4 regions of the Lysinibacillus sp. LK3 genome follow, and region 2 is predicted to be linked to each of the others. Evidence: riboswitches for the same ligand, from Rfam matches in the RefSeq annotation. Region 2 holds a riboswitch; each other region holds the start of a gene.
The links. A riboswitch is a leader RNA that binds a small molecule or an ion and turns the genes downstream of it on or off. The one in region 2 is predicted to bind S-adenosylmethionine.
Positions count from the first base shown of each region.

Region 1: linked by a shared signal. The riboswitch ahead of VK91_RS18750 (bifunctional homocysteine S-methyltransferase/methylenetetrahydrofolate reductase) and the one ahead of VK91_RS01510 (YezD family protein) in region 2 are both predicted to bind S-adenosylmethionine.
Region 3: linked by a shared signal. The riboswitch ahead of VK91_RS16605 (methionine ABC transporter ATP-binding protein) and the one ahead of VK91_RS01510 (YezD family protein) in region 2 are both predicted to bind S-adenosylmethionine.
Region 4: linked by a shared signal. The riboswitch ahead of VK91_RS12830 (O-acetylhomoserine aminocarboxypropyltransferase/cysteine synthase family protein) and the one ahead of VK91_RS01510 (YezD family protein) in region 2 are both predicted to bind S-adenosylmethionine.

Region 1 is NZ_LDUJ01000026.1:55,566-63,137, forward strand. It holds gene VK91_RS18735 (tetratricopeptide repeat protein) at 1-403, shown strand, start outside; gene VK91_RS18740 (globin-coupled sensor protein) at 1,034-2,326, shown strand; gene VK91_RS18745 (protoporphyrinogen oxidase) at 2,566-3,960, shown strand; SAM riboswitch class I at 4,060-4,160, shown strand; gene VK91_RS18750 (bifunctional homocysteine S-methyltransferase/methylenetetrahydrofolate reductase) at 4,250-6,097, shown strand; gene metH (methionine synthase) at 6,090-7,572, shown strand, end outside.
Region 2 is NZ_LDUJ01000001.1:316,173-323,744, forward strand. It holds gene VK91_RS01480 (hypothetical protein) at 105-461, opposite strand; gene VK91_RS01485 (DMT family transporter) at 598-1,497, opposite strand; gene VK91_RS01490 (LysR family transcriptional regulator) at 1,631-2,512, shown strand; gene VK91_RS01495 (phosphopantothenoylcysteine decarboxylase) at 2,584-3,258, shown strand; gene VK91_RS01500 (TetR/AcrR family transcriptional regulator) at 3,361-3,963, shown strand; gene VK91_RS01505 (DUF418 domain-containing protein) at 3,947-5,041, shown strand; SAM riboswitch class I at 5,212-5,307, shown strand; gene VK91_RS01510 (YezD family protein) at 5,378-5,533, shown strand; gene VK91_RS01515 (flavin reductase family protein) at 5,624-6,109, opposite strand; gene VK91_RS01520 (VOC family protein) at 6,259-7,044, shown strand; gene VK91_RS01525 (amphi-Trp domain-containing protein) at 7,417-7,572, opposite strand, start outside.
Region 3 is NZ_LDUJ01000022.1:41,859-49,430, reverse strand. It holds gene VK91_RS16620 (response regulator) at 1-23, opposite strand, end outside; gene VK91_RS16615 (MetQ/NlpA family ABC transporter substrate-binding protein) at 236-1,087, opposite strand; gene VK91_RS16610 (methionine ABC transporter permease) at 1,156-1,824, opposite strand; gene VK91_RS16605 (methionine ABC transporter ATP-binding protein) at 1,814-2,842, opposite strand; SAM riboswitch class I at 2,925-3,028, opposite strand; gene VK91_RS16600 (thioredoxin family protein) at 3,085-3,396, opposite strand; gene VK91_RS16595 (hypothetical protein) at 3,411-3,752, opposite strand; gene gcvH (glycine cleavage system protein GcvH) at 3,844-4,224, opposite strand; gene VK91_RS16585 (arsenate reductase family protein) at 4,306-4,662, opposite strand; gene VK91_RS16580 (acyl-CoA dehydrogenase family protein) at 4,846-6,630, opposite strand; gene VK91_RS16575 (acetyl-CoA C-acetyltransferase) at 6,757-7,572, opposite strand, start outside.
Region 4 is NZ_LDUJ01000017.1:58,623-66,194, forward strand. It holds gene chrR (class II chromate reductase ChrR) at 1-636, opposite strand, end outside; gene VK91_RS12815 (succinate CoA transferase) at 1,005-2,528, shown strand; gene VK91_RS12820 (DASS family sodium-coupled anion symporter) at 2,602-4,083, opposite strand; gene VK91_RS12825 (glycerol-3-phosphate acyltransferase) at 4,279-4,911, opposite strand; SAM riboswitch class I at 5,067-5,180, shown strand; gene VK91_RS12830 (O-acetylhomoserine aminocarboxypropyltransferase/cysteine synthase family protein) at 5,296-6,597, shown strand; gene VK91_RS12835 (hypothetical protein) at 6,928-7,311, shown strand.

The DNA of each region.
Region 1 (7,572 bases), on a different contig from region 2:
TAACGCCTATAAAAAATCAGCTGAGGCAGGGTATGTGGAAGCACAATATCGACTTGGTGGAATTTATTTAGAGGGGCGCTTAGGCCTAGCGAAAGATGTCAATCGTGGTCTGTTTTGGTATGAAAGAGCTGCGGAGCAATATCATGTAGACGCCTTTTATGATTTAGGTTATATATGGAGTAATGGTCTGGCCGGAATACGCAATCTCGAAAAAGGTATTCATTGGTTTAAGCAGGCTGCACTTCAAGGAGATGTAGAAGCCAAGCTACAGTTGGGGCATATTTTTAATAAAGATACAGGGTTAGATAGAAATCTGAAAGAAGCTATTAAATGGTATGGACTCGCGGCAGATGCAGGATCCGAAGAAGCGGCTAAAATATTACAGGAACTTAAAGGATTGTAAATTTAGTGTTAAAAAAACATAGGTTTTTAGAATTATTTATGTTGCTACGGTATGAGGGTATTTTGGTCTAAAATAGACTGCTGTTTACGAGTATTTAGATAGATCATGATTGAGGATATAAAATATTAGTATAGTGAAATTTGAAGATGATCGATAAAAAAGTAGAATAAATATAAAGCAAGTAAGCATAATAAACAAAAAAATAGTTAAAAAAGCTACCCAATAATATTGTGGTAGCTTTTTTATAGTTTATTACGCTTTATTTAACAACAAGGACTTTTTATACATTTTGTGTAAAATAATGGTATTAATAAGATTGACAGTCATTTATAAAATGATTAATGTAAATGAGTGATTTTGAAAAGAAGCATACGTAAATAATTTACTGTTAGTCATGTAGGGACTATATCTGTTTGCTGAGAGCAAATGACCTTAGGATAAATTGAGCAAATGGGTACCCGACATACTTTTGGAGGAAGTTTGTCATACGGAATTGCGCTATCGAATGTAACCATTAAATCTGACTAATCAGATTTTATCGGTATTTTTTCGTGTATCCATCAATATGTTAAAAGGGATTTGATGTTTCTCAGCCTGATGAAAGTAAACGGAATGAAAGAGGGAAGATGTGTGATTTTTCAAAAACAAAGAAAGACGAAGGTATTGGATTTACAGCAATACACAGTGAAAATGGATTTGTCCTCTCGTCAATCGATGGCGAAGCAAATTGAAATGCTAAACTTAACGAAGAACGACTTACAATATTTAAAAGCTTTCCAGCCAATAGTTATGGATAATGTAGATCACATCGTAAACCGTTTTTACAACATGATTGGAACAGAGCATCATTTGGTAGATATTATCAGTCATCATAGTTCTGTAGAAAAGCTTAAAGTAACATTACGGCAACATATTATTGAAATGTTTAACGGAACCATTGATGAGATGTATTACCAAAGGCGTGTAAAAATTGCAAAGGTGCATGTCCACATTGGGCTTAGAACACAGTGGTATATCTGCGCATTCCAAGATTTATCGATATCATTTATTGATTTAGTCGAAAAAAATATAGAATTTCCACAAGATCAATTTAATACGATCAGAGCTATATCGAAAATTTGTAATTTTGAGCAACAACTCGTTTTAGAAGCTTTTGAAAACACTGTGGAACAACTGAAAGAAAAAATGGTTCATGAAAAAGAAGCGATTGAACGACAGATTGTAGATTCTTCGGAAGCACTTGCAGCTATCTCGCAGGAAACCAATAATTCATTTTGCTGCTTAAGTAAGCAATCTGACGAAATTAAACATTTGGCAAAAAAATCACTCGATGTGTCTACACTGGCTGAAAACCAAGCACTTGAGGGTCGCGAGCGTTTAAAAAATCAATCACAAAATATGCTCAATATTAGTCATTCTCTTCATGATATAGAAGAAAATATTGAACAATTATCAGGTATGTCTAAGGAAATGGAAACAATTATGAGTGTTGTGACCAATATTGCGAATCAAACGAATCTATTGGCTTTAAATGCTGCAATTGAAGCAGCACGTGCTGGGGAAGCGGGAAAGGGCTTTAGCGTAGTGGCCGATGAAGTACGTAAATTATCAATTCAGACAAAAGAATCTGTTACAGCGGTGGCTTTGTTATTGAAAAAGACAGGTGAACGAACAGAGAAATTAGAGTATTCTTTGACCAACATTCAAGATGAAGTTGCAGCAGGTGAAGAAAATATGTTACAAACTGAAGGCCAATTTACGAGTATATTGGGAGCCATGACAGAAGCAAAAGATCAAAATGAGTGTATGGCAACAAAAATACAAGCAATTGTAGGCATATTAAGTGAATTAGGCACTTCATTTACTGAGGTAACAAATTCAGCTGAAAAATTAGCGAGCTTTGCGCAAAATTTAAAAGGATAGACTACTAACATTTACATTCTATTTTTCATATTTTTAGACGTAATAAACACTATAGTACCTATTTAAATGTTTGTTGTGAAGTTATCGCTATAGAGGATCAATTTTATAGAGATTCAGAAAGTAAGAGCTATTTCACTGATGAAATAGCTCTATTTTTGCTAAATTTGTAAAGGGTTTAACGTAATTTTCAATGAAAAAGGATTATACTGTAGAAAGAATGAATAATAGGGGCGGTTATGATGAAAACAGTTGTTGTTTTAGGCGGCGGTATTACAGGACTATGTACAATGCATTATTTGCAACGTCAAGTGAAGGAACATAATTTAGATGTTCGTCTAGTGCTTATAGAAAAAAATACATATTTAGGAGGCAAATTATATTCAGCACATGAACAAGGTTTCATCATGGAAACGGGTGCTGATTCTATTGTAGCCCGTCATCAAGGCGTTATGGAACTCGTGCAGGAGCTTGATTTTGAGGCGGAATTAGTTTACAACGAAACAGGTATTTCTTATATTTATACGAATAATGAGTTACATGCTATTCCGGCAGATTCAACTTTCGGAATACCGATGAGTGTAGCATCCTTAGAGGAAAGTACACTTATTTCCGAGCAGGGAAAAAAAGAAGCGTTGAAGGATTTAACATTGCCAAACAATGGCTTCACAAAGGAAAGTTCTATCGGTGAATTTTTAACTTACTATTTAGGAGAGGAACTGGTGAAAAACCAAATTGCACCAGTGCTTGCAGGTGTTTATTCTGGAGATTTACATCAGCTTTCTATTGGCTCTACTTTACCGTATTTAATTGATTATAAGAATGATTTTGGAAGTATTATTAAAGGCTTTGATGCGAATCGTGAGCAATTTGTTAAAGCAGCGAACAAAAAATTTATATCCTTTAAAAATGGTTTATCTTCTTTAATTGATCGACTTGAACAAACCTTATCCGATGTAGAAATTATCAAGGGTGTTACTACACTAAATGTTCAAAAACAAGATAAGAACTACACAATTTCCTTAGCTAATGGTGAAATTATTGAGTCAGATTATGTCGTTTTAGCATTACCGAACGATACTGTACAAAATCTGCTACAGGATGAATCTTTAAACCGCTATTTTGACCAATTTACGACAGCGTCAGCGATTACTATCTATTTGGGTTTTGATGTGCCAGACGCTAAATTGCCAGCAGATGGAACGGGCTATATTGTTTCCCATAATTCAGACGTAACTTGTAATGCAGCAACTTGGACTAGTCGTAAATGGAAGCATACATCGAAAGAAAATAAATTACTTGTGCGACTCTTTTATAAGAGCATCAATCCAGCCTATGAGCAACTACGCGCCATGACGGATGAAGAATTAGCAGCAGTTGCTTTAGAAGATGTGAGAAAGAGCCTAGGAATAGAGGAGCAGCCAACCGTTGTGAATGTAACAAAATGGATTGATCAAATGCCTAAATATGATCTAGCGCATCGTGAAGCATTACAAGGATTACTACAAGAATTACATGAGAAATATCCTAATTTATCGATTGCAGGGTGCTCGTATTTTGGCGTAGGTATTGGTGCTTGCATTCAAAACGGGAAAAAAATTGGTGAAGAGCTTGCAAAGGAACTTGCCAATTTCTAAGGTTTTAAGTGGAAAAAAACTTTGTTATGTGAAATAGTCTTGACTCATTCGTCAGTAAACGATATGATTCTTTTAATTATTTAAAAAATTCATACTTAATTCTTATCAAGAGAAGCAGAGGGACTGGCCCATTGAAGCTTCAGCAACCAACTTTATTGTCAGGTGCTAAATCCAGAAGACCGTTGAGTCGAAGATGAGAAGGAACAACAATGATGAATCGTTAAAGCCTTCTTTTTTTATGAAAGAAGGCTTTTTATTATATAGAGACATAGGAAGAGAGGCTAATTTTATGGGATTGCTTGAAAGGTTAAAAACGCATGTATTGACGGCAGACGGTGCAATAGGCACAGTGCTATATGGCTATGGATTGGAGTATTGCCATGAGGAAATGAATGTTCAGAGACCCGAGTTAATTGAAAAGATTCATAGAGAATATATTGCAGCTGGTGCTGACATCATTCAAACGAATACGTACGGTGCAAATGCCATTAAATTAGCTCGCTATGGATTAGAATCACGTGTCCAACAATTTAATGAAGCTGCTATCACCATCGCAAAACGAGCAGCGGCTGATGGCGGTCAATTTGTTTTAGGAACAATTGGTGGTATTCGGGGAATTCGTAAAAGTGATGCAACCTTGGATGAAATATTAGCAACTATTGAAGAACAAGCAAGCGTCTTACTTGCAGGGAATCCAGATGGCCTTTTACTTGAAACTTATTATGATTTTGAAGAATTAACAGCAACCTTAAAGATGCTACGAGAAAAAACAAAATTGCCGATTATTGCACAAGTTTCTATGCATGAGCCCGGTGTTCTACAAAATGGGATGTCTTTAAATAATGCTCTCCATGAGCTTGAAGCCCTAGGTGCTGATATTGTTGGTGTCAATTGTCGACTAGGTCCACACCATACAATTCAGGCATTTGAAGGTGTAGAACTTCCTAATAAGGCATTTATGTCGGCCTATCCAAATGCATCACTTCTGGACTTAGAGGATGGGCGTGTCGTTTATGAATCAGAAGCTGATTATTTTGGTCGAGCGGCTGTTGAATTGCGTGATCAAGGTGTACGTTTAATAGGGGGCTGCTGTGGTACAACACCCAAACATATTGCAGCAGCAAAGAAGTATTTAGAAGAGTTATCACCGGTTCAGGAGAAGCATGCGAAGCCTAAAAAGATTGAGATTGTTCGGGAAGCGGAGCCAACAAAGTATGAGCCTCTTCATGAAAAGGTTAAACGTGAACGCTCTGTCATAGTAGAGTTGGATACGCCTAGACATTTAGAGATTGATGGGTTCCTTGAAGGAGCAAAGCAATTATATGATGCAGGTGCAGATGTAGTTATGATGGCAGACAATTCATTGGCCTCTCCACGTATTAGCAATATTGCAATGGGCGCATTGTTGAAGAGCTCACATGGTGTACGCCCACTAACTCATATTACATGTCGAGACCGTAATTTAATTGGTCTACAATCTCATTTAATGGGGTTAAATGCTTTAGGTATTCATGATGTGTTGGCCGTTACGGGTGATCCAACAAAAGTAGGAGATTTCCCAGGTGCGACAAGTGTTTATGATGTATCTTCCATGGAGCTAATCCAATTAATTAAGCAATTAAATGAAGGGGTCTCTTTCTCAGGTAAGCCACTTCGTAAAAAAGCAAATTTTTCAGTTGCTGCTGCATTTAATCCAAACGTCCGTGTGTTAGATCGTGCTGTGACACGCTTGGAGAAGAAAATTGAGCATGGGGCAGACTACTTCATTTCTCAACCAGTATATACGAAAGAGAAAATTGTAGAGATTTATGAGGCAACAAAGCATTTACAAGCTCCAATTTACATCGGTATTATGCCTGTTACGAGTTATAAAAGTGCTGAATTTTTACATCATGAAGTGCCAGGTATCAAATTATCTGAAGATGCCTTAACAAGAATGAAAGCATGTGGAGAAGATAAAGAAAAGGCAACCTTGGAAGGGATTGCTATTGCCAAAGAATTAGTAGAAGTGGCTACGCAATATTTCAATGGGATTTACCTTATTACACCATTTTTACGTTACGACGTGACACTAGAGTTGATGAAATATATAGAGCAATTGGATGAACAGAAAAAAGGAGTAAGTATACATGGCTAAGCACTCGATTGAAGAGCAACTAGAGAAACGTATTTTAATTCTTGATGGCGCAATGGGAACAATGCTACAAAATGAAAATTTATCAGCAGAGGATTTTGGTGGCGAGGAACTTGATGGCTGTAATGAAAATCTTGTGCTTACTAGACCAGATGTTATTGAAAAAATTCACCATAAATACTTAGAGGCAGGCGCAGATATTATTTGTACAAATACATTTGGTGGGACGCCTCTTGTGTTAAATGAATATGATCTTGGCACAAAAGCAGAAGTAATTAATAAGCGTGCAGTGGAAATTGCTCGCCAAGCAGTGGATCGTTATTCCACATCAGATTGGCCACGTTTTGTTGCAGGGGCTATGGGGCCAACAACAAAAACGTTATCAGTAACAGGTGGTATTACATTTGAAGAGCTAGAGGAAAATTTTTATGTACAGGCAAAAGCATTAATTGAGGCAGGAGCCGACGTTTTGTTATTAGAAACAAGTCAGGATATGCTCAATGTCAAAGCAGGCACACTTGGCGTAAAGCGCGCTTTTGCATCAACGGGAAAAGAGCTACCTGTCATGATTTCAGGAACAATAGAACCGATGGGTACAACGCTTGCAGGGCAAACAATTGATGCCTTTTATATTTCGATCGAGCATATTAAACCATTATCAGTTGGCCTAAACTGTGCGACGGGACCTGAGTTTATGACGGATCACATTCGTTCATTAGCAGAGCTTTCAACAGGCTATATTAGCTGTTACCCAAATGCTGGCTTACCAGATGAAGAAGGGTGTTATCACGAATCACCAGAATCGCTATCACAAAAATTAAAAGGCTTTGCAGAAAAGGGTTGGCTTAATATTGTAGGTGGATGTTGTGGGACGACACCCGCTCATATTGCAGCCATTCGTGAGATCTTAAAAGATGAAAAACCTCGTCAATTACCAGAAAAAACACATGGTCATGCGGTATCAGGAATTGAACCGTTATTGTATGACGATTCTATGCGTCCGTTATTTATTGGGGAGAGAACAAATGTAATCGGCTCTCGTAAATTTAAGAATTTAATCATTGACGGGAAATTTGAGGAGGCCGCAGAGATTGCACGTGCTCAAGTCAAAAATGGTGCACATGTTATTGATATTTGTTTAGCCAACCCTGATCGCGATGAATTAGCCGATATGCGTGGATTTATGCAGGAGGTTGTAAAAAAGGTTAAGGTGCCTCTTGTGATTGACTCAACTGATGAAAAAGTAATTGAGGAAGCATTAAAGTTTTCACAAGGGAAAGCCATCATTAACTCTATTAATTTAGAGGATGGTGAAGAACGATTTGATGCAGTATTACCACTCGTGAAAAAATATGGTGCATCATTAGTTGTTGGAACGATAGATGAAAAGGGGATGGCGGTTGACCGTCATCGAAAGCTCGAAATTGCCGAGCGCTCCTATCAACTTTTAACGGAAAAATGGGGGATTGCACCAGAGG
Region 2 (7,572 bases):
AACGAGATATGACTATTTCTCGCTAGTTTGAATATAGACAAAGTCGATTGTTTCGACTTTGTCTATTATTTTATCTAGCATGTCTTGAAAAGAAGGGCTATTTTTTAAATGCCATCTTTATATTTAGAAATGTTATTTTTCGCATTTAGTATTGAAAGAATAGGATCACTTGTTTTCTTTTTAAAAGGTTGCGAAAGCAGGTCTTGTAAATTAGTAGATTCTCTAATATCAAGGCTTTGTTTGGTTTCCATGAGGAGAACCCTTTGTCCTGTTGGTTTGACAAGGTATTGACGTACATAGCCATTTTCGTATCTGACCTCAATTTTCGATTTGTTCTTTTTTTCGTCTTCCTCTTCACGGCCACCGACATGTCTCATTAAATCCAGTAGGTTTTGTGTATGAATTGGTTGATTATCCTTGGTTGGTAAATAATATGACGTATGTAAGGTTTGAATTTGCATGTATGAATCTCCTTTATTTTCGTCCCTGTAAAAATTATACTATTTTACATGTAATCGTGCTATAAATTCAATACATAGTAGAAAAGGAAGCTTGAGAAATAACTCTCAGCTTCCTTTTTTATTCATATGCACTATATTATTGTATGACTTTTTCCTGTGCATCCTTTTTCATAAAACGTAATACATGGAAATGCTCTAATTGTGCTACTAAATTCCCTATAAGAATGAAGCTGCCACCAATCATTAATTTCATTGTTATGCCTTCTCCGATAAACATCATGGCAAACATAGCGGCAAAAATTGGTTCTAAGGAGAATATAAGACCTGTATGTGTAGCAGAAGTATACTGTTGTGCAACAGTTTGACCCACAAAGCAAAACGCACTACAGATGATGCCAAGCCCTAAAATAGCAATCCAGGATATTGCTGAATTTGGCATTGTTGGTGTTTCGAATAGAAAGGTTAACACAAGTGCATAAATTCCAGCAAAGCCAAGCTGATAAATTCCGTATGAAATGGACTCTACATTTCGGGTGAATGAGCTATTTAAAAGTAAATAAATTGAATAACATAACGCAGCAATTGCTACTAATAAATCACCTTTATGGAATGTGAATGAGCCGTGTGCTGTTAAGACGGTAATACCAATCATGGTACAAATGATCGCAAAGCTAACTGCTCGAGAAGGTAATTTTTTTTCAATAAAGCTGCTGAAAATCGGCACTAACACGACTGTTAGGCTCAAGATGAAGCCAGCATTTGAAACAGAAGTAGATTGTAAACCAAATAAACTTAACGCGAACACAATGAATAATAAAAATCCTTGAATAGCCGCATATTTTAATGTTTTACCATTTACTTTGATCATCCGTTTGTAAAAAATAAGTCCTGCTACAAAAAATGCGATGATACAACGTAATGCCACCACATTATAAACTGCCAACGTTTCTAGCCCCATGACCATAAAGGTATAAGAGAGCCCCCAAAACATTGTGACAATAACCATCAATACATTTGCTTTTCCTTGGATACTCATTATGTTCACCTACCATCTGTGTACTAAAACAGTTTTATACTAAAAATTACTATATATCTTGTGTTGTGATTAGTAAAACGAATGTTTATAATGAATAGGATTAAAAAAATTCATGTATATAGAGGGATTGCGGATGAGCTTAGTGAAATATGAGATTTTAACAAAGGTGGCAGAGGTGGCAAGCTTTACAAAAGCAGCTGATGCGCTAGGGTTAACACAATCTGCTGTGAGTCATGCCGTGTCGAGTTTAGAAAAAGAGTTTGGCTTTGCGCTCATTCATCGAAGTCGTGTGGGTGTGACATTAACGAGTGAGGGACAAACAATGCTAAGGGCAATGCGTCAGGTTTTGGATGCTCAGGAATTATTGCAACAGGAAGCAGCTCACATTCATGGCGTGACACGAGGTAAGGTTCGAATTGGTGTGATATCGAGTATTTCTTCCAATTGGATGCCAGAAATTGTTCGAATTATGGATAATCAATTTCCAGGGATACAGGTGGAGTTACGAGAGGGAGATTACTATGAAATTGAACAATGGCTTTTAAGTGGTGAAGTAGAAGCAGGATTTTTGAATGGTCAAAAGTCAGAGCAATATCAGTTCACTGAGCTCCAACAAGACCCATTATTATGTATTGTTTCGGATAAAAGTCCATTGTTTGATAAGACAGAAATTGATATCGTAGATTTAGAGGATATGCCATTTATTATGACTTCCTATAAAGGGACAAATGATGTCAAGGTGCTATTAGAGCAATATCATGTTAAGCCGAATATCCGCTTTGAGCTTTCCGAGGAGGTAGGAATTCTTTCCATGATTTCTCATCATTTAGGGATCAGTATTTTACCTCAGTTGGTTATTCAAAATTTACCGCCAACATTGAGAGCGATTCCGTTAAAGCAAGGTGGCTACCGAACGATTGGTATTGCCATGAAACACCATGCTTCGCCCGTCACAAAGAAATTTGCAGAGATATTAAGTGCTTGGCTAAAAGAACAAAACAGCTCCCTAAAATAGTGGCTATTGAAGCCTATCCTTACATTACGTTAAAATAGTATTTGTATATATTTCAGAAAATAGGTGAGTGTATGGGGACATTACAGGGCAAAACCGTACTCATTACAAGTGGGGGAACACTTGAAAAATGGGATCGTGTACGAGGTCATACGAATTTATCAAAAGGCACAATGGGGTGTTATTTAGCAGAGGCGGCGCTGGCTGCTGGCGCTAACGTAGTATACATGCATGGTTACTTTGCACAGCTCCCAGAAAACCAAAATGATATGACATTGATACAATTTGAAGGCATAGAGGATTTAGGACAAAAGGTGCGTCATGCAGTTCAACAACAACATGTCGATATCGTCATTATGGCGGCTGCGGGCTCTGATTGGGTCATTGACAAAGTATATGATCAATCAGGTAATTTAATGGAGGAAACGGGGAAAATGCCTTCTGACGAACCACCTATTATTCATTTTAAAAAAGCACCAAAAGTATTAGGTCAAATTAAGGGATGGCAACCGAATGTAACGTTAGTAGGCTTTAAGCTCGAAGCAACGAATGATGAGGAATTCTTGTTAGCTCGTGCCAGACTGCGTATGGAAACAGCCAATGCACAATTTATGGTAGCAAATAGCTCTCAGTCTTTATATGGGGGGGATGAACCTCATTGGATTGTACCTGCTGATGGACAGCCTCTTAAAGTAATGGGCAAGCAAAAAACAGCAGAAGCTTTAATGATGTATTTACAAAATCAATAAATGTGAACTGTGTAGAGAAATATTTCTACGCAGTTTTTTCTTGTCTAAAAGGTTAGCATCCTATAATATTTACTTAACGGTCGGTAAAAAAGGAGGGCAATAATGGGAAATAAAGAACAAACTTTTCACAAAATTATAGAAATTGCTTATGGGATGTTTGCGGAAAATGGATTTGAAAAAACAAGCTTAGCAATGATTGCTACAGAGGTCGGTATTTCAAAACCAGCCATTTACTATTATTTTCAATCAAAGGATCAATTAATCGCTTTCATATTTGATGAATTGTATAAAGAAATTCAACATGATGTTGCTGTGGATTATAAAGAGCTTTCTTCTGCTAATTTTAAGGAGGAATTACTTAAGCTAGGCTATAAATCTATTGAGGCACAGGACAAGGACCCTTATTTTAATAAAATATTTAATCAATATGTACTATTAGCGGCCCGCGATGAAAACTATAAAAGACAATTAGTAGAGCTAGAAACCAGCTTTTTAACGAGCTTTGTTGCTATCCTACGATATGGCGTACAGCTAGGCGTGCTAGAGGATACTCCCCATATAGAAGCGAAGGCACAAATGCTAGCCCTCGTCTATGATAATATCGGTAATTTCATGTTAACAGGCAACCAATTGAACTATAGGGCTATTTGGAAGGAGGCAGTGAATAGCGTTATCCAAGGGGGCAAAGATGACAAAAAGAAATGATGATCGGCGCATTGAAGGTCTTGATTTTGCAAGAGCTCTCGCCATGCTTGGCATGTTCATTGTCAATTTTGGCGTCATAACAGGTTCTACAACGAATGGTTCAACATGGTTAATTGCCTTCCAACATCTTTTCGAGGGACGTGCTTCGGCCGTATTTGTCATGCTAGCAGGGATAGGGACAGCCTTAATGACTCGTCAGGCTAGAGAGAGTAAGGACTCAATCCTTCTTCGTCAAAATCGACTTACTTTGTGGAAGAGGGCGCTTTTGTTATTTACGATAGGGATAATATTATATGCAATCGGCTGGACAGGAGATATCTTACATTATTATGGCGTGTATATGTTTGTTGCTGCTTGGTTGATTGCCCAATCCAAGAAAATGATGATCTTCATAATCGGTGCCATCCTTATCCTTTCACAATGGCTTCAAATTCAATTTAGTTACCTTGCTGGTTGGCATCCAACATATGTACTACTAGAGTATCTTGATTTTTGGACACCAGCAGGATTTATAAGAAATTTGATGTTTAATGGCTATCATCCACTATTCCCCTGGATTTGCTTCTTTCTGATAGGTATGGTAATGGGCACATTAGATTTAACAAATCATACATTAAGAAAAAACTTACTGGTGATAGGTTTATTGTTAGTCATCATGACTGAGACTTGTTCAACGTTATTCATTAAGATGACAACCATTCATTTATTAGATGTAGAGAGTGCATTGTATTTATTTGATACAGGACCGATTCCACCGAATATGATGTATGTCCTATCTAATTCGGCTTCGGCTATTGTCATCATTGTTGGCTCCATCTATCTTGTAGAGACATGTAAAAATAAAGTTATTCAATCTTTCATATTAACAGGACAAATGTCTTTAACGCATTATGTTGGCCATGTTGTTATAGGCATTGGAATACTAATTATTTGCCAAAAGCTGGAGAACCAAACACTTGCTTTTTCCATGCTGTATGCCTGCTGTTATTTTTTAGGATGTGTCGTTGTTTCTGTATGGTGGAGGACTAAACATCATCGAGGCCCACTTGAATTCATGATGAGGAAATGGAGCTTGTAATAAATTAATGGATTGCCATCTATTTCTCACTGACTAGGCATAAAATACTTTAGGTATAGGGAGTCTTTTAATCTAAACGACATATTGCATAGTATTCAACTAGGTTTTCTAATATTTTGTATTGACATTCCTATAGCAGAATTATAGAATTATTTTCAAGAAACGCAGTACTCTTATCAAGAGAGGTGGAGGGACTTGGCCCAATGAAGCCTCGGCAACCGAACAACAGGTGCCAAATCCAACAGATGGTGTCTGAGAGATAGGAGGGGCTATCAATCAGTTTGATGCGTTGGCCTCTTTATGAACAATAAGGATAAAAAAGAAGGGGTGTATCGTATGGCTCAGTCAGTAAAAGTAGATGATAAGAAACTAGAGGCAATTGCGAAGGCGATTCAAAATCTTGAATTTGGTGAAGTGCATATTACGATTCAAGATGGTGTGATTGTGCAAATTAATAGGCTTGAAAAGCAGAGATTTCCGCAGAAAAAATAACAATGTTTTCAGTAGAACTTATGTCAAACGGCCACCTATAAGCATGAAGGATTTCCTGTGCTTACAAGTGGCTCTTTTTTTGTGTAAAGGCTAGCTATAAAAGCTTTTTGGTATGGGACCGATATGACGGCGATGATAAAGCAAAGGCTCTTTTTGAGCATTTGTAATGTCTACGACCTGCCCAATAAAAATGGTATGGTCGCCAGCATCGATTTGCTGAAATGTTTTACATTGTAAATTAGCTGCTGTATCATGTAAAATCGGTAGTCCTAAAGAGGAAGTTGACCATTTTGCTTGTGCAAAGCGATCAGGGATTTTACTGGCAAATAGTGTACATAAATGCTCTTGATCACTCGCTAAAATATTGACCGCAAAATTTGGCGCAGTCGTGAAATAAGGATGGAGCTGAGATTTTTTATCGAGTGACCATAAAATAAGGAGCGGGTCGATTGAAACAGATGCAAAGGAATTGACGGTTAAGCCAATCGGTTTTGTGTCATGACATGTCGTGACAACTGTTACACCTGTAGGATAATTACCTAATGCCAATTTAAAAGCAGCTACTAAATCTGTCATTCAAATCACCTCTTTATGAAATTAGTGAACGGAGTTTGTAGGTAAACGAAACTTTTTTTCATATCCTACTAGTAACTCCTTTTCTTGAGTAAATTTTAAACTAATCAAACATACAGGTAAAGGTAATGGGGAAAGAAAGGGGAATGGCCATGACTTTATATTTTGATCATTTGGTTCATCAAGTGGAATCACCAGAAAATATAAAGGTTTTCTTCAATAAACGAAATGTCCATACAGTGAATGGTGGGCAGCACACGATGTGGGGGACTTATAATACGTTAAGCTACTTTGGCTTAAGCTATATTGAACAAATTGCTATCTATGATCGTGATTTATTTGAGCAAGCGGCACAATACCCATATTCCCTACATTATACGTTTAAACGTGATCAAGAGCGCCAGGGATTTTCTCGAATTGCTCTGCGCACAAAAAATATTGAGGAAGAGGGTCGACGCTTGCGAGCATTGGGCTATGAAGTATATGGACCAGATGCATGTAGCAGAACAAGACCAGATGGCACTGTGGTAGAATGGAAGCTACTGCATTTTGGTAAGCCAGATCTGCCAATTGATTTTCCATTTTTGATTGAATGGGCGGAGGAAGATGAAGAACGTTTGGTTCAATTAAAGGCAAGTGGTGCCATTGATGTCAAACAGGCTATAACGATGGAATCCGTCCAATTCTACGTCAAGGACATGCAGGCAACAGTTAAGCTGTGGCAAGAGGTGTTACAGCTACCAGTGCCTACGCAATATGAGCAGTATTTGTCACTACAGCTACCGAATATGCGCTTAGATTTCTATGAGGAAGAGAGCGCGATGACAATGACACTTGGTCATGTCAAAGAGGGACCATTTGGTGTTACATTAAAGGATCCTAAACGAACAAAGGAAACTTTAGTTTGCCCTGGTGCTTTTTATTGGATAAATCGATAAGGAGAAAAGGCTGGGCCATAACTAACTGGGACCTTCATTAAGCCGAATAATCTTTAAATTAACAAACATGATAACTAGAAAAACCGAACTATTCCGAAACACTTCGTAAGCGTTTTAGTGGATAGCTCGGTATTTTTATGGGCTGAAACACTTTTGCTTCCGCCTTTTTACATAAGTATTGAAAAACAAAACCATCAATAGAATTTCTGGTGCTGGCTACTTGCTTTCCTGTGGATTTAGCGTTACAGAGGAGACCCTGGAGCGAAATCACCTCCTCACCTTGCTAGAAAGTTTTAGCTAGTGACATGATCTTTAATTCAACAATATGGAAAAATCCACTTCATCAGAGAAGTGGATTTTCGTTGCCAATTATTATTCAATTGTCATTTTTTTCGGTGTTTCTGTACCTGTATACCAATCAAATTCAATTTCAAATGAATGCTTGTCGCCCTTTTTTGTATAGGAGTATTCGATTTTGAGCTGTTCACTTGGGCTGACAACTGTTGGCTCTGTGTCTTGAACAAAAGT
Region 3 (7,572 bases), on a different contig from region 2:
TGGGTGAATTTTATATCATTCATTAGAATCACTCCATCTAGTTTTTTCTTATTATTACTTTCTATCATTTATTTCGTAGATTAACAACATTACTATAGTAATAAATATGACTAAACAATATCTAAACATAAATAGACGTCATAAAAAATACATAGTTTCTCATCAATTTAACTACAAATAAAAAAGAGTACATAAGTCGTTAAACTTATGTACCCTTTTATAAAATTTTTAATTCTTATTTTACCGGTACTACTGCACCTTTCCACTCTTCTAAAATGAAGTCTTGGATTTCTTTAGATGTTAATACTTCTAATAATTTTTTAATTTCAGGTTTTGATTCATCACCTGCACGTACAGCGATGATGTTAACATATGGAGATTCTTTATCTTCAAGAGAAATAGCATCTTCAATTGGGTTTAAACCGTTATCGATGGCAAAGTTAGAATTGATAAGTACTGCATCGCCTTCATCGTTTTCGTACATTTGTACAAGCATTTCTGGGGCAGTATTTGCATCGAATTTAAAGTTTTTAGGATTTTCTTCAATATCCTTTAATTCTGCTGCTGTTTTATCAATGCCTTCTTTTAATTTGATTAAGCCTTTAGCCTCTAACAATGACAGCATACGACCATGGTCAGATACTGAATTAGAAAGTAAAATTGTTGCGCCTTCAGGCAGGTCTTCTAACGTTTTATATTTTTTAGAGTAAATACCGATTGGTTCAATATGAACGCCACCTGCATTAACGAAATCATAGCCATTGTCTTTAATTTGTAGCTCTAAGTAAGGAATGTGCTGGAAATAGTTTGCATCAAGTGTTTTTGAGTCTAAATCTTGGTTTGGTAGAACATAATCTGTATACGTTTCAATTTTAAGGTCTATGCCTTCTTTAGCTAAGATCGGTTTTGCTTTTTCTAAAATAACTGCGTGTGGTGTATTAGAAGCACCTACTTTTAATGTTACGTTTTCTTTGCTATCTGTTTGATCGCCAGATGCTGATTTTTCATCTTCTTTTTTATCTGTACCGCAAGCTGCTAATGCTAGTACAAGTATTGATAAAAATAATCCTGCTAATAACTTTTTCATTTATGACACTCCCTTGTATTTGTTTTAAATATGTTAGCGGTAAAAACCGGAATAACCTCATTTTCGTGCTAGCGTTTATCAATTTTTTCAGTAATTAAATCACCAATCCATTGAATAATAAATACGACTACTAAGATCAAAATAGTTGCCATTAATGTCACATCTTGGCGATTTCGCTGGAAGCCGTCTAAGAAAGCTAAGTTACCAAGACCACCTGCACCAATAATTCCTGCCATCGCTGTATAACCTACAAGAGCAACAGCCGTTACAGTGATACCAGAAATCAAAGCTGGTAATGATTCCGGAACCAATACTTTCCAAATAATTGTAGAAGTTTTTGCTCCCATTGAACGGGCTGCTTCAATCACACCTTTATCAATTTCACGTAACGCAATTAATACCATACGAGCATAAAACGGTGCTGCACCGATAATTAAAGCAGGTAATGCCGCATTGGCACCGCGAATTGTACCTAGTAAAAACTTCGTAAATGGAATTAATAAAATAATTAATACGATAAATGGAATGGAACGGAAAATATTAACGAGTGATCCTGTTAAAAAGTTAACGATTTTATTTGCCCATAACTGATTGGGGCTAGTTAAAAATAGAACAATACCAATGACTAACCCAAGAATAAATGTCACAACCGTTGATATAGCTGTCATGTATAAAGTTTCATACGTAGCTTGCCACATATTTTCCCAGTCTACATTCGGAAAGAGATTAGTTAGCATTTTCAATCACCTCCGTCTGTACTTCCACTGTATTTAAATAACGAAGGGCTTCAGTGACGTTTGTCTGAGAGCCATCAATTTGCACAATCAATGTACCATATGCACCATTTTTTGTTTGTGAAATATTTCCGTGAACAATACTTACTTCTACATCAAATTGTTTCACAAGATGTGAGATGACAGGCTGTTCTGTTTTTTCACCAACAAAAATCAATTTGACAAGTTGTCCAGTTGGATAGTTTGTTTTAATTTGTGCTACCGTATCTTGTGTTTCCTTAGTGTCGGTAATTTGAGATACAAACTTCTTAGTAATAGCCGCCTGTGGGGCTTGGAAGACTTGTAATACCTCACCACGTTCCACAATTTCGCCTGCCTCCATCACCGCTACACGATGACAAATTTTGCGGATGACATGCATTTCGTGGGTAATCAGGACGATTGTTAAGCCTAAGCGTTCATTTATATCTACGAGTAAATCAAGAATGGCATCCGTTGTTTCAGGGTCAAGTGCGGATGTCGCCTCATCACATAGTAAAACCTCTGGATTATTCGCTAATGCACGTGCAATTCCTACACGCTGCTTTTGTCCCCCGGAAAGCTGGGATGGATATGCCTTATCGCGCCCTTCTAAGCCTACAAGGGCAATTAATTCCTTCACACGCGCTTCACGTTGAGCCTTTGGGAAGCCTGCGATTTCTAAAGGGAATGCAATATTTTCGGCAACTGTTCTTGACCAAAGTAAATTAAAATGCTGGAAAATCATACTTACCTTTTGTCTAGCTGCTCTAAGCTTTTGCCCTTTTATCGATGAAAATTCTTGATTGTTCACCGTTACTGTTCCTGCTGTCGGTTTCTCTAAACCGTTTAATAAACGAATCATGGTACTTTTACCAGCACCACTATAGCCGATAATGCCAAAAATTTCACCTTTATTAATAGTAAGGTTGACGTCTTTGACTGCCGTTAATTCGCCATTTGCTGTTTTGTATTTCTTTGTAATATTTTGAAGCTGGATCATAGCGAATACTCCTTTTCTCATATAGAAAACCCCTTCACTCACAGACAAGTAGAAGGGGTCACGTATGATACGTTAAACCGTTCTCTCATCTTTCAAAGAAAAATCTTTGGGTGATTTGGCACCTTTTCACATTGTGATGGTTGCCGGGCTTCATAGGGCACTTCCCTCCGCCACTCTTCATAAGAGTTCGATATATTTAATGTTTTAATAATATATTTGATACTTTACCACGCTAGTAAAGTTCAGTCAATTGATTTTTTTAACAATTCATATAAAAATGGTACGGATTGAAAAGCATAAATCTTTTCTGTCACTTTTCCGCCATCACTGATGAGTAGACAGGGAACACTTTCAATTTGATGCTCATAAGCTATGTGTTCCAAAAAGTTGATATTTGCTTTACCCATTTGTAGCTGTGGCAGTAATTGCTCAATAATGGACATCATTTTAGATGCCACTGCACACGTTCCACACATCGGTGTATATAAATAAAATGCAGTTTTCTCTCCCGACTGTTTAGCCGCTTCCCACTGCTCTATTGACCATTCTTCCATTTACTCACGCAACCTTACAAAATATATTCATTATGGATTGAAAAATGTGCACGCAGTAAAATCATTGCTAGCACTTTTCTTGGTGTCGTTTCTACTTCCTTGTATGTTGGCATTGTGCGCAGATGCTCAGCCTCTGGATAATGTCTGTCCATTAATGCACGTAGCTTATCACCAGAAGTATCTGCATCAAAAAAAGTAAATAGCTCACAGCCCTCATAGGGATCCAGTAGTTCTTCTAATTGATGCACACCAATTGTACCATTCGTACATAGTATTGTAACATTCTCATTCAAAATAGGCTCAATTTGTAGCTTATCTGAGCGCCCTTCTACTATCAAGCATTTTCCCTCGAACATTACGCCACCTCCATTTAGAGATCCCCACTTATAAGTCATTATATAACAAAAAACGCCGGTAGTTTCCGACGTTTTTCGATTATGGCTTGTCTTATTCAGCGATCATTTCTTCGTATTGCTCTGCTGTCATTAGTTTCTCAACTTCTGATGCGTCAGCAGGCTCAACAACGATCATCCATGCTTTTTCATATGGTGATTCATTAACGAATTCTGGGCTATCTTCTAAATCTGCATTTACTTCAACTACAGTACCTGAGATTGGTGCATATAATTCAGAAACAGTTTTTACTGATTCTACGCTACCGAATGGATCATCTGTTTTGATTTCGTCGCCAACTTGTGGAAGCTCAACGAATACGATATCTCCTAATTCAGATTGTGCGAAGTGAGTAATACCAATACGTACTTTTCCATCTTCTACTTTTACCCATTCATGTTCTTCAGAGTATCGTAAGTCTTTAGGTGTGCTCATGCAAAAAACCCCTCCATAAATATGTAATATATTCACTTTCAGTGTGCCATACTTCTCCTATAAATACAAGGTTTAATACGGTTATTTCCAAGCTTGCTCAAAATCTACTTCTTTAAAACCTAAAGTAACTTTTTTTCCATCTGTCACGATGGGACGTTTAATTAACATGCCATCTGAAGCAAGTAGCTCAAGCTGCTCATCCTCCGTCATTTCCGCTAACTTGTCCTTTAAGCCAAGCTCACGATATTTCATGCCTGAGGTATTAAAAAATTTCTTCAAAGGCTGTCCACTAGCTTGCCAAATAGCTGTTAATTCTTCTTTAGTGGGAGGTTGCTCTGCGATATGTACCTCTTCATAGGAAACCTCATGCTCATTTAACCACTTCTGTGCCTTTTTACATGTTGTACATTTCGGATAATGGAAAAATTGAATCGTCATTACAATGCTCCTCTTCTGTCTTTTTCTGTAGTATACCATCATAGTTGTTTTCAATGGTGAACTTCACTCTTTTTTGTAAGTTTATCCACCAGTTGTGCAAATTTATCCGCTCCTTTTACGATTATCCATCTCATAAAAAAAACCTAGCTATCTTTTGCAGATAGCTAGGTTAAATTTGCACTATTAAACAATATATTTTTCAGCATCAATTAATTTAACGGAAGCCTCACGCTTCTTCGCAATTAAATTATATGGATTATTACGCGTTAGCTTACGCAGTGCAGATAATGTCATACGGGCTGCATCGCCATCCGCTGAAGCAAGAATTGTGTCTTTTGCTTCTTTTTCGATTTCTGCGAATGCTTCTTGGCAGAAAATTTGTGTGTATAGCAATTTTTGATGTGCTTTTTCAGCACCGTCACGAGCAATTGCTTTTTCTGTACGTAAGACAGCTGATTCCATTGCAAATAATTGGTTAGCTATATTCGCAATGTTTACCAATACTTCTTGCTCTTGATCAAGTTTTGCACCAAAGCGTTGTGCTGCTAATCCTGCAGCTAAAACAGCAATCTTCTTGGCATTTTTCACTAAATATTTTTCTTGTGCTAACGGCTCTGTACCGATTTCCTCTGGCATTAGCATAAGCAGCTCTTGCTGTAAATTTTGAGCAACTTGTAATAATGGCAGCTCACCTTTTAGCGCCTTTTTCATAAATGTACCAGGTACAATCATGCGGTTAATTTCGTTTGTACCTTCAAAAATTCGATTAATACGAGAATCACGGTAAATACGCTCTACCTCATACTCAGCCATAAAGCCATAACCGCCATGAAGTTGTACTGCTTCATCTGCAATATAGTCTAATGTTTCTGAACCGAATACTTTGGCAATAGAGCATTCAATAGCATATTCAGCAATCGCACCTGCAATCACTTTTCCTTGCTTTTGCTCTTCTAGGCTTAATTGGCTTAAGCGATCCTCAAATAGACCCACAGTACGATAGTTTAATGATTCTGAAGCATACAATTGCGAAGCCATCGTTGATAATTTCTCTTTTGTCAGATTGAAATCAGAAAGCTTTGTCTTAAACTGCTGACGTTGGTTTGTATACTGAATAGCTAACTCCAATGCACGTTTCGATCCGCCAATTGTGCCCACGCCTAGTTTATAACGACCAATGTTTAAAATATTGAACGCAATGATATGCCCACGACCAATTTCGCCTAATAGATTTTCTACAGGTACTTCCGCATCTTCCAATACTAATGTACGAGTTGATGATGATTTAATCCCCATTTTCTTTTCTTCAGGACCAACTGAAACACCATTGTAGGCACGTTCTACGATAAAGGCGGAGAATTTATCGCCATCAATTTTTGCGTAGACCACAAATACATCAGCAAAGCCTGCATTCGTAATCCACTGTTTTTCACCATTTAAAATATAATGTGTGCCAGCTTCATTTAATTTTGCAGTCGTTTTTGCACCTAGAGCATCTGAACCTGAACCTGGCTCTGTTAATGCATAGGCAGCGATTAATTCACCTGAAGCAAGCTTAGGTAAATATTTTCTCTTTTGATCTTCATTACCGAATAGAACAATTGGTAATGACCCAATACCAACGTGAGCACCATGTGTGATAGAGAAACCACCTGCAACAGACATTTTTTCAGCGATTAAAGCTGAAGAAACTTTGTCTAATCCTAGCCCTTCGTATTCTTCAGGCACATCTGCTCCAAGTAAGCCTAATTCGCCTGCACTTTTTAGGAGACGCACTGAATGCTCAAATTCATGGTGCTCTAAATTTTCAACTACTGGTAAAACTTCATTTGCAACGTATTCCTCTGTTGTTTTAGCAATCATTTTATGCTCGTCAGTGAAATCTTCCGGTGTAAATACACGATCTAATTCCACATCTTCAATAAGAAATCCGCCGCCTTTAATGAAATCAGTTGTTTTTTCAGTCATGATTAATTCCTCCCAATATATCTTTTTGTTAGTTGATTCCCCTAATGATCATGTATAGAAAAGCTTGACGTATACAATGTTCGGAGGCAACCGTAAACAGTACACCTCAAGCTGATCTAGCAAAAATTATAGAATTTCAAATACGCCAGCAGCACCCATGCCGCCACCAATACACATTGTCACTACACCATATTTCTTCCCTTGACGCTTCAATTCATGAATTAGCTTTAATGTTAAAATAGCTCCCGTTGCGCCTAGTGGATGACCTAATGCAATCGCTCCACCATTGACATTGACTTTCTCTTGGTCGATGCCTAAATGACGTACCACCTGTAATGACTGTGAAGCAAATGCTTCATTGATTTCCCATAAATCAATATCTTCGATGGATAAACCTGCAATTTCCAACACTTTTGGCACTGCCACGATAGGCCCGATACCCATTACTTCAGGAGGTACACCGCCAACTGCAAAGCCTAGGAATTTTGCAATTGGTGTCAGTCCTTGCTTGACAGCCTCTTCACGATCCATTACTAGTACAGCTGCTGCACCATCAGAAGTTTGAGAGGCATTGCCCGCCGTTACACTGCCTTTTACGTGGAAAGCTGGACGTAGTTTGGCTAAACCTTCAACTGATGTACCTGGACGTACACCTTCATCCATACTGAATGTGAATTTTTTCACTTGTGGTTTATTGTTATCGTCTACGTAGTGCTGTTCCACTTCAATTGGTACAATTTCATCATTGAATTTACCTTCTTTAATTGCCTTTTCAGCAAGCTCATGCGAGCGAACAGCAAAAGCATCTTGGTCTTCACGACTAACATTATATTGACGAGCTACTTCCTCAGCTGTATGCCCCATGCCCATATAATACTGTGGAGCCGTTTCTGCTAAAGTCGGATTTAAACGTGGTGTATTCCCTACCATTGGCACCATACT
Region 4 (7,572 bases), on a different contig from region 2:
AATTTTTCTGTTAGACGAACGGCTGTTATAATATATTTCCATTTCCTCGTTGTAGGCTGGTAAAAGTTCTTCATATTTTTCAACATTGTATTCATTTTCATGTAATACAGCAGATACAGGTAAACGAGGTTTTACCTCATTGCGACGTGCAGGAACGCCGATTGTTAGCCCGAATAATGGGAAAACATGGTCAGGCAGATTAAATAATTCACTGATTTCAGAAGGTTTATTGCGTACACCTCCAATATAGCAAATGCCATAACCCATTGACTCTGCCGCAATAACAAAATTCTGTGCAAACAATGATACATCTGCTACCCCGACAAGGACATTTTCAGCAGAATCGGCTACAATATCCACTCCTTCTAGTTTCCCAGCCATTTGAAGTCGCTTGAAATCTACGCAAAAAACAAATGCCCCACCTGAAGTTTCATATTGACGTGGATTACCAGAGAGTAAGCCTAATTTTTCCTTTTTATCTGCATCTGTTACCCATATTACACTATAGGCTTGCACAAAATGTGATGTTGCAGCCATTTGTGCTGTTCCAATTAAATCTTCAATGATTTCTTTTGAAATCGGTTCTCCATCATAGATGCGTACCGAGGAATGGCTACGTAATAGTTCTTTAACCATTAAAAACTCTCTCCTTTGTGTCTGTTCTATACCTTGAGCATAGCACGCTTTTCTAGCAAAATCGAATAATGAGGAACAAAAAGTTATTTATAAATAATTTATAAATGACGAAATTATCTCGTAAAGTAAAATATTTCATTTGATATAGATTAAATATTCTAAATAGTATAAAATTATAGAAGCGACTGTTTATTTGGTTGTGCTACCAAAAAATTACATGATCTTTATTCACAAATGTTTAGACAGCATTAGCTATTAGGTAATGAAATCCTCCTGGAATAAAGATACATTCTCTGACGGATGTCACAGATTTACTGGAACCAAATATGCAAGTTGAACAAAAATAAAGTGGAATGGAGGAATAGGGAATGGAAGAAAAGTTAGCGAAAAAGCTTCGTCATGAACAATTACGAAGCAAGGTTGTAACAGCAGAAGAAGCAGCTTCTTGGATTAAGGATGGCATGGTATTAGGGATGAGTGGATTCACACGTGCTGGTGATGTAAAGGTTGTACCTCTTGCACTTGTAGAGAAAGCAAAAAAAGAGGATTTTCAAGTAGATGTCTTTACAGGTGCATCACTTGGACCTGAGGTAGACCAATATTTAGCAGAAGCAGGGGTCATACGTAAGCGCGGTCCTTTCCAAGCAGATGCTGGCATTCGTAATAAAATCAATAGCGGTGATATCACATTTGTCGATGCCCATCTTTCCCATAATGCTGAGCTTGTTCGTCAAGGCATTATTGGACCAATTGATTTTGCGATCATTGAAGCGGCTGCTATTACAGAAGAAGGCTTATTAATTCCTACAACTTCAGTTGGTAACTCTCCCATTTTTGTGCAAGAAGCAGACCAAGTCATCATTGAATTAAACGTAGCACAGCTTGATGCATTAGAAGGTATACATGATATTTATGTACCTGCACAACAAGGAAAACGTGATCCAATTCCTTTACAGAATGTCTCTGATCGTCTTGGTATAATTGGAATTCCACTAGATTTAGATAAAGTAAAAGGCATCGTCATTTCGGATATATTAGATGCGCCATCAACGATTGTCCCTGCAGATGAAGAGACAGATGTTATGGCTAATCACTTATTAAATTTCCTACGTGAAGAGATTAAAGTAGGTCGCTTAACAACAAGTTTGCGTCCAATTCAATCTGGGGTAGGTTCAGTAGCAAATGCTGTATTGCTAGGCTTTAAAGACTCTGAGTTTGAGAACTTAGAAGTTTATTCAGAAGTTCTCCAAGATGCAGTATTTGAATTAATGGATGCAGGGAAAGTGAATTTTGCATCTGCTACTTCTATTACCCTTTCTGAGCAAGTAGGAAACCGTGTTTATGGGAATTTTGAAAAATATGCTGATAAATTAGTGTTGCGCCCTCAAGAAATTTCAAATCAGCCTGAAATTATTCGTCGACTCGGATTAATTTCAGTGAATACGGCATTGGAATTAGATATTTACGGCAATGTGAATTCCACACATGTTTCTGGTACAAAGATGATGAATGGTATCGGAGGGTCTGGTGACTTTGCTCGTAATGCACGTTTAGGAATTTTTGTAACAAAGTCTTATGCTAAGGGTGGAGATATTTCGAGTATTGTCCCAATGGTCTCACATGTGGATCATACGGAGCATGATGTTGATGTCATTGTAACTGAACAGGGCGTAGCAGATTTACGAGGACTTGCTCCAAAAGAACGAGTGGGACTTATCATTGATAATTGTGCACATCCTGATTATAGGGAGCAGCTGTGGCAGTACTTTAATGATGCCAATGAGGCAACGGGTGGACATCACACACCACATGACCTAGAAAAAGCACTATCATGGCACGTTAACTATGCGAAAAACGGTACGATGAAGGACCCTGCTTTTACGAAACAATAGTCTTATCTTAAAAGCCTTGAAGGACAGATAGTCTGTTTCTTCAAGGCTTTTACGTTTTAATTTAATGAAAGTTCTATAATAATCCAATCCATTTCCAATAAGTTGCAGAGAACAAAAGTACGAGAAGGAAACCGATAATGGTTAAGGGAATTCCAGATTTCAAGAAATCCTTTGTTGTAAAGGAGCCTGTACCATAGGCAAGCATGTTTTGTGGTGCACTAATTGGTAACAGGAAGCCAAAGCTTATGACGAATTGTTGCACAATAACAAAACCAACTTGATCAACATTAGCCGTTAATGTGGAGGCTAAAACGATAAACACAGGTATAAGTGCTGAGGCTAAGCTAGTTGCGCTTGCAAAACCTAAATGAATCAAAATGTTAAATAAAGTTACGAGTGCGATGGTTGCTAGTAAAGGCATAGTATCTAGCCCAAGTGAACCAAAAACTTTATCTGATAACCATGCAGCACCTTGCGTATTTAGTAAAATGGTTCCTAACATAATGCCTACCGCAAAGACGATAATTGTCCCCCATGGAATATGAGGCTCAACTTCCTTCCATGAATACACACCGATTTTAGGCATTAATAGAATCGCGATAGCAATAATTGTGACTGTTGTCGTATCAAATGGATGTAGCTTCCCTTCAGTTGCCCAGAAAAATAGTAAAACTACGGATGTAATGATTAAACGAATTTCAGGAGCCTTTAATGGGCCAAGCTCTGCAAGCTGTTTTTTGATGACCTCTTTACCACCTTCGATATTGCTAGTCTCAGGTTTAATTAAAGCAATCATAATGAAAAATAAAAAGATCGACATAATAATTGAGAAGGGGGCTGCATAAAGTAGCCAAGCACCCCATGAAATATCCACATTAAATTGCTCTTGGATAAAGTTTAAAGCCACCATATTTTGAGCTGCTGCAGTTTTAATACCAATATTCCAAATGGAAACGGCTTGTACCGAAGTAATAACTAATAAGGCAGCAAGCCGACTATCACGTGGTAAACCAAATGCTGCCACCATTCCAAGCAAAATCGGTACTACTGCGCCAGCTCGTGCTGTAGCAGAAGGTACAAAAAATGCGAGGACGATAGAGACTAAAATAGCGCCAAATACGATAGCTTTTGTTTTCGTTCCTACCAGTGAAAGAATCCAAAGTGCAAGTCGTTTATGTAGATTAGTAATTTGCATTGCTGCGGCTAGAAAAAGAGCTGCTGCTACTAAAGCAACGGCAGAATTACTAAAGCCACTTAAAGATAATTTTAATGCGCTAGCTGTTCCTAGCTCTGTAGTTGGATTATCCATTGACGGAGCGAGTCCTAGTAAAACAGTTACTAGTGCAATGATCATGGCCGAGCTCACAGGATATGAAACGGCCTCTGTAACCCAAAGGATGACTGCAAAAGCTAAAATGGCTAAAGCTCGTTGCCCAGCTATAGGTAAATCACCATTGTTAGGTAAAAAGGTAATAATGATTAGTAACGCGAATGCCAAGCCAATCCATAGTGGCTTTAAATTAAGTTTTGTAGCTGCTTGCTTTGGTGAAGACATATTTTCTCATCCTTTCTACGATAAAAATGACGATTATTATCCATAACATCGGCCTGTATAATGTTTTATTGAGATAAGAATATGTCTATTTTATTGTAGAAAAAAATCTATGTGAAAATGGTGTTTTTTACAGCAATATGAGTAGATAAAGAGAAAAAAAACGGTCACAAAAAATACAAAAATATCCATTAAATATTATTTCTTTTTCTTAAAGGCAGAAGTTACTTTAGGCTCTGTTCCATTGACTAATCGTTTAATATTTTCGAGGTGCAGGATGATGGCTATGCCAAAAAGAAGAAGAGCTATAATGGTTGGGCCAATGCCAGGAATCCATAAATAAGTTGCTGTACAAAACACGAGATAAAATTCTAGAACACCTACAATTAAATAATTTGTTGCAAAGGATAAAATAACAAATAAAATAAGTGCAAATAAACCAATCTTCCAATCAACAGCAAGTAAAATACCAATGATGGAGGCCGTTCCTTTCCCGCCGTTGAAGCCCATGTAGAAGGGGAAATTATGACCTAAAATAACCCCAGCAGCCATAATATAAGTAAGCAGCCAAATTTGTTCTTCTGTTAAATGAATAGCGTCCGCTAGATAAAAATGTGCACCTATAATAGCGACAACGCCTTTGCCTATATCGATGAGGGCTACTAAAACGCCATACTTCCAGCCAAGGGAAAGAGTGGCATTAGAGGCACCAGCATTACCGTGGCCAGCCTTTTTTAAATCAACCCCCGATAAAAATTGAGCCACTTTAGAGCCGTGAATACAGCCTATTATATAGCCAATCATAAGAAAAATGATCACGGCCTTTACCATAAAAATACTCCTCTCAAAATTTTTTCTAAAATAGTGTATGCGTTCATATTACGTATAAGAGCAGACAGAAGTTTCGGAAAAAATAAAATTTACATGTTGACAGAAAAAAACTCTATGTTTATACTGTGTAACAACGATGGAAATTGAATCTCATACTCTTATCAAGAGCGGCGGAGGGATAGGCCCTATGATGCCCGGCAACCAGTAAGCAATGAGCTTACTAAGGTGCTAATTCCTACAGATTCTTACTTGGATCTGGCAGATAAGGGGAGGAAAACTTGCAACCGCAACCCTCTTCTTAGCTGAAGAGGGTTTTTGTTTTCTACAGAAAATCCTCCTCATCTCCGGTACCATCGTAAAAAAATAACCATTTGGAGGTACACAATGACAAATTTTAAACCAGAAACATTGCTGTTGCATGGTGGTCAAGAGCCAGACCCAGTGACGGGATCTCGCACAGTTCCAGTCTATCGCTCAACTGCTTTCGTATTTAAAGACACTGCTCATGCGCAACGTCTTTTTGCCTTAGAGGAAGCAGGGAACATTTACACACGAATTACCAATCCAACAGTTGATGTGTTTGAAAAACGTGTGGCTTTATTGGAAGGTGGAACAGCAGCAGTAGCACTTTCATCTGGTGCAGCAGCTATCGCATTTTCCATTTTAAATCTAGCTGGAGCTGGTGATGAGATAGTAGCAGCTAGTTCTTTATATGGTGGTACGTATAATTTATTCGCTAACACATTACCAAACTATGGTATTAAAACAATTTTTGTAGATGAAACAAACCCAGAGAATTTCAAAGCAGCGATTACTGATAAAACAAAAGCTGTTTTTGCAGAGGTTTATGGTAATCCAAGTTTAAAGGTTTTAGATATTGAGGCAGTAGCTAAAATTGCACATGATAATGGGCTACCATTAATTATTGACAGCACGTTCGCTTCTCCTTACGGTTCTACACCTATTGAATACGGCGCAGATGTTGTAGTTCATTCAGCAACTAAATGGATAGGAGGTCATGGTACAACTTTAGGGGGCGTTGTTGTAGACGCTGGTAAGTTTGATTGGACTAGCGGTCGATTCCCTGGTTTTACTGAACCAGATGCCTCTTACCATGGTCTACGTTATGGAATTGATACAGCTTCTGCTGCCTTTGCTACAAAGCTACGTGTACAATTATTACGTGATTTTGGTCCAACATTAAGTGCTGATGCTGCTTTTAATTTATTGCAAGGGTTAGAAACGCTTCATCTGCGTATCCCTAAACACAACGAAAATGCATTGGCAGTGGCTGAGTATTTACAAAACCACCCATTTGTGGAGTATGTAAATTATAATGGCCTAGAAGATTTTCCGACACATGAGTTAGCAAAAAAATATTTAAGAAATGGCTTCGGTTCAGTGCTTACATTTGGCATAAAGGGTGGACGAGAAGCTGGGCGAAAGCTTATTGATAGCGTGAAATTATTTTCACATGTAGCAAATGTAGGTGATGCAAAGTCATTAATTATTCATCCAGCTTCCACTACTCATCAGCAACTATCAGCAGACGAATTAGTTCAAGCTGGTGTAACCGAGTCGCTCATTCGCTTATCCATCGGTTTAGAGGCAGTAGAGGATATTATTGCTGATTTAGATCAAGCCATTACACAGGCTACAACAACTGAACAAACAGTAGAAGCTTAAAGTTTAAAGAAAATGGTAAGATGTTGTGACGTTAACGTATTTTCTCATTCGATTAGCCTCATTTGGTAATGCGTTAAACGTTGCTACATCAATCTATTACTGCATCCGTTAATTATCAGAACCTTATAAAAAATAATACCAAGTAATTTTATATGTATTATTGACTTTGTTAAATCCATGTTATATACTAGGAAATAAGTTAACAGTACGAAAATTTTTTTTAAAAGGTAAATGTTTCATAAGTGCTCCCCCACTTTTGAATATATAGAAGAGTAGTTGCCTAGCCAGTGACTACTCTTCCCAAAAACTGATGATAAAGGAGTGTTTAAAATGGGTAACATCTATAGTGCGCAAAACATTGTATCCTATCTAATATATGAGCTAAATGAAGGGCATGTATTTGTCAACAATAAATCCATTCAACACCTTCTTACATCAGTCGAAAGAAAATGGCAGGAAGTATTTGGTCATACAGCATTTCAAGAACATGTTTTTACTGAAAAGGACTTTACTGTAAAGGAAGTATTTGAGGCATATGAACAGTACGGTGTGAGCCATATCTCACTTCCTGCGACAGAGTTTTACTTGAAGTATGGTACATTTCAATTAGTGGAACGTACGTATGCAATACCAAATTTTACAGAAGAAGAGATTAGTCTTGTTCAACAAGCTTTAGCACAATATCGTTATCAATTGCTTTCAAAAGCAAGTTAAAACCCCCTCATATTTTTAAGCTCATTCTCTGCTGCTACAGGGAATGAGTTTTTTCTTTAAAGGGATTGTTATGAGTGTCTGAGCATACATATATATAATAGAAGAAAGACATTCATATATTGAAATGTAAATAGTCAATATTTGTTCAAATCTTATAGATTGATTAATAAAACGTATAATAAAGGGAATGAAACCGATTTCTTTTGCACATCTAGAGAAAACAAATGTCCTTCCTAGAAAGATTTTTCTTGTGCAAAGCGT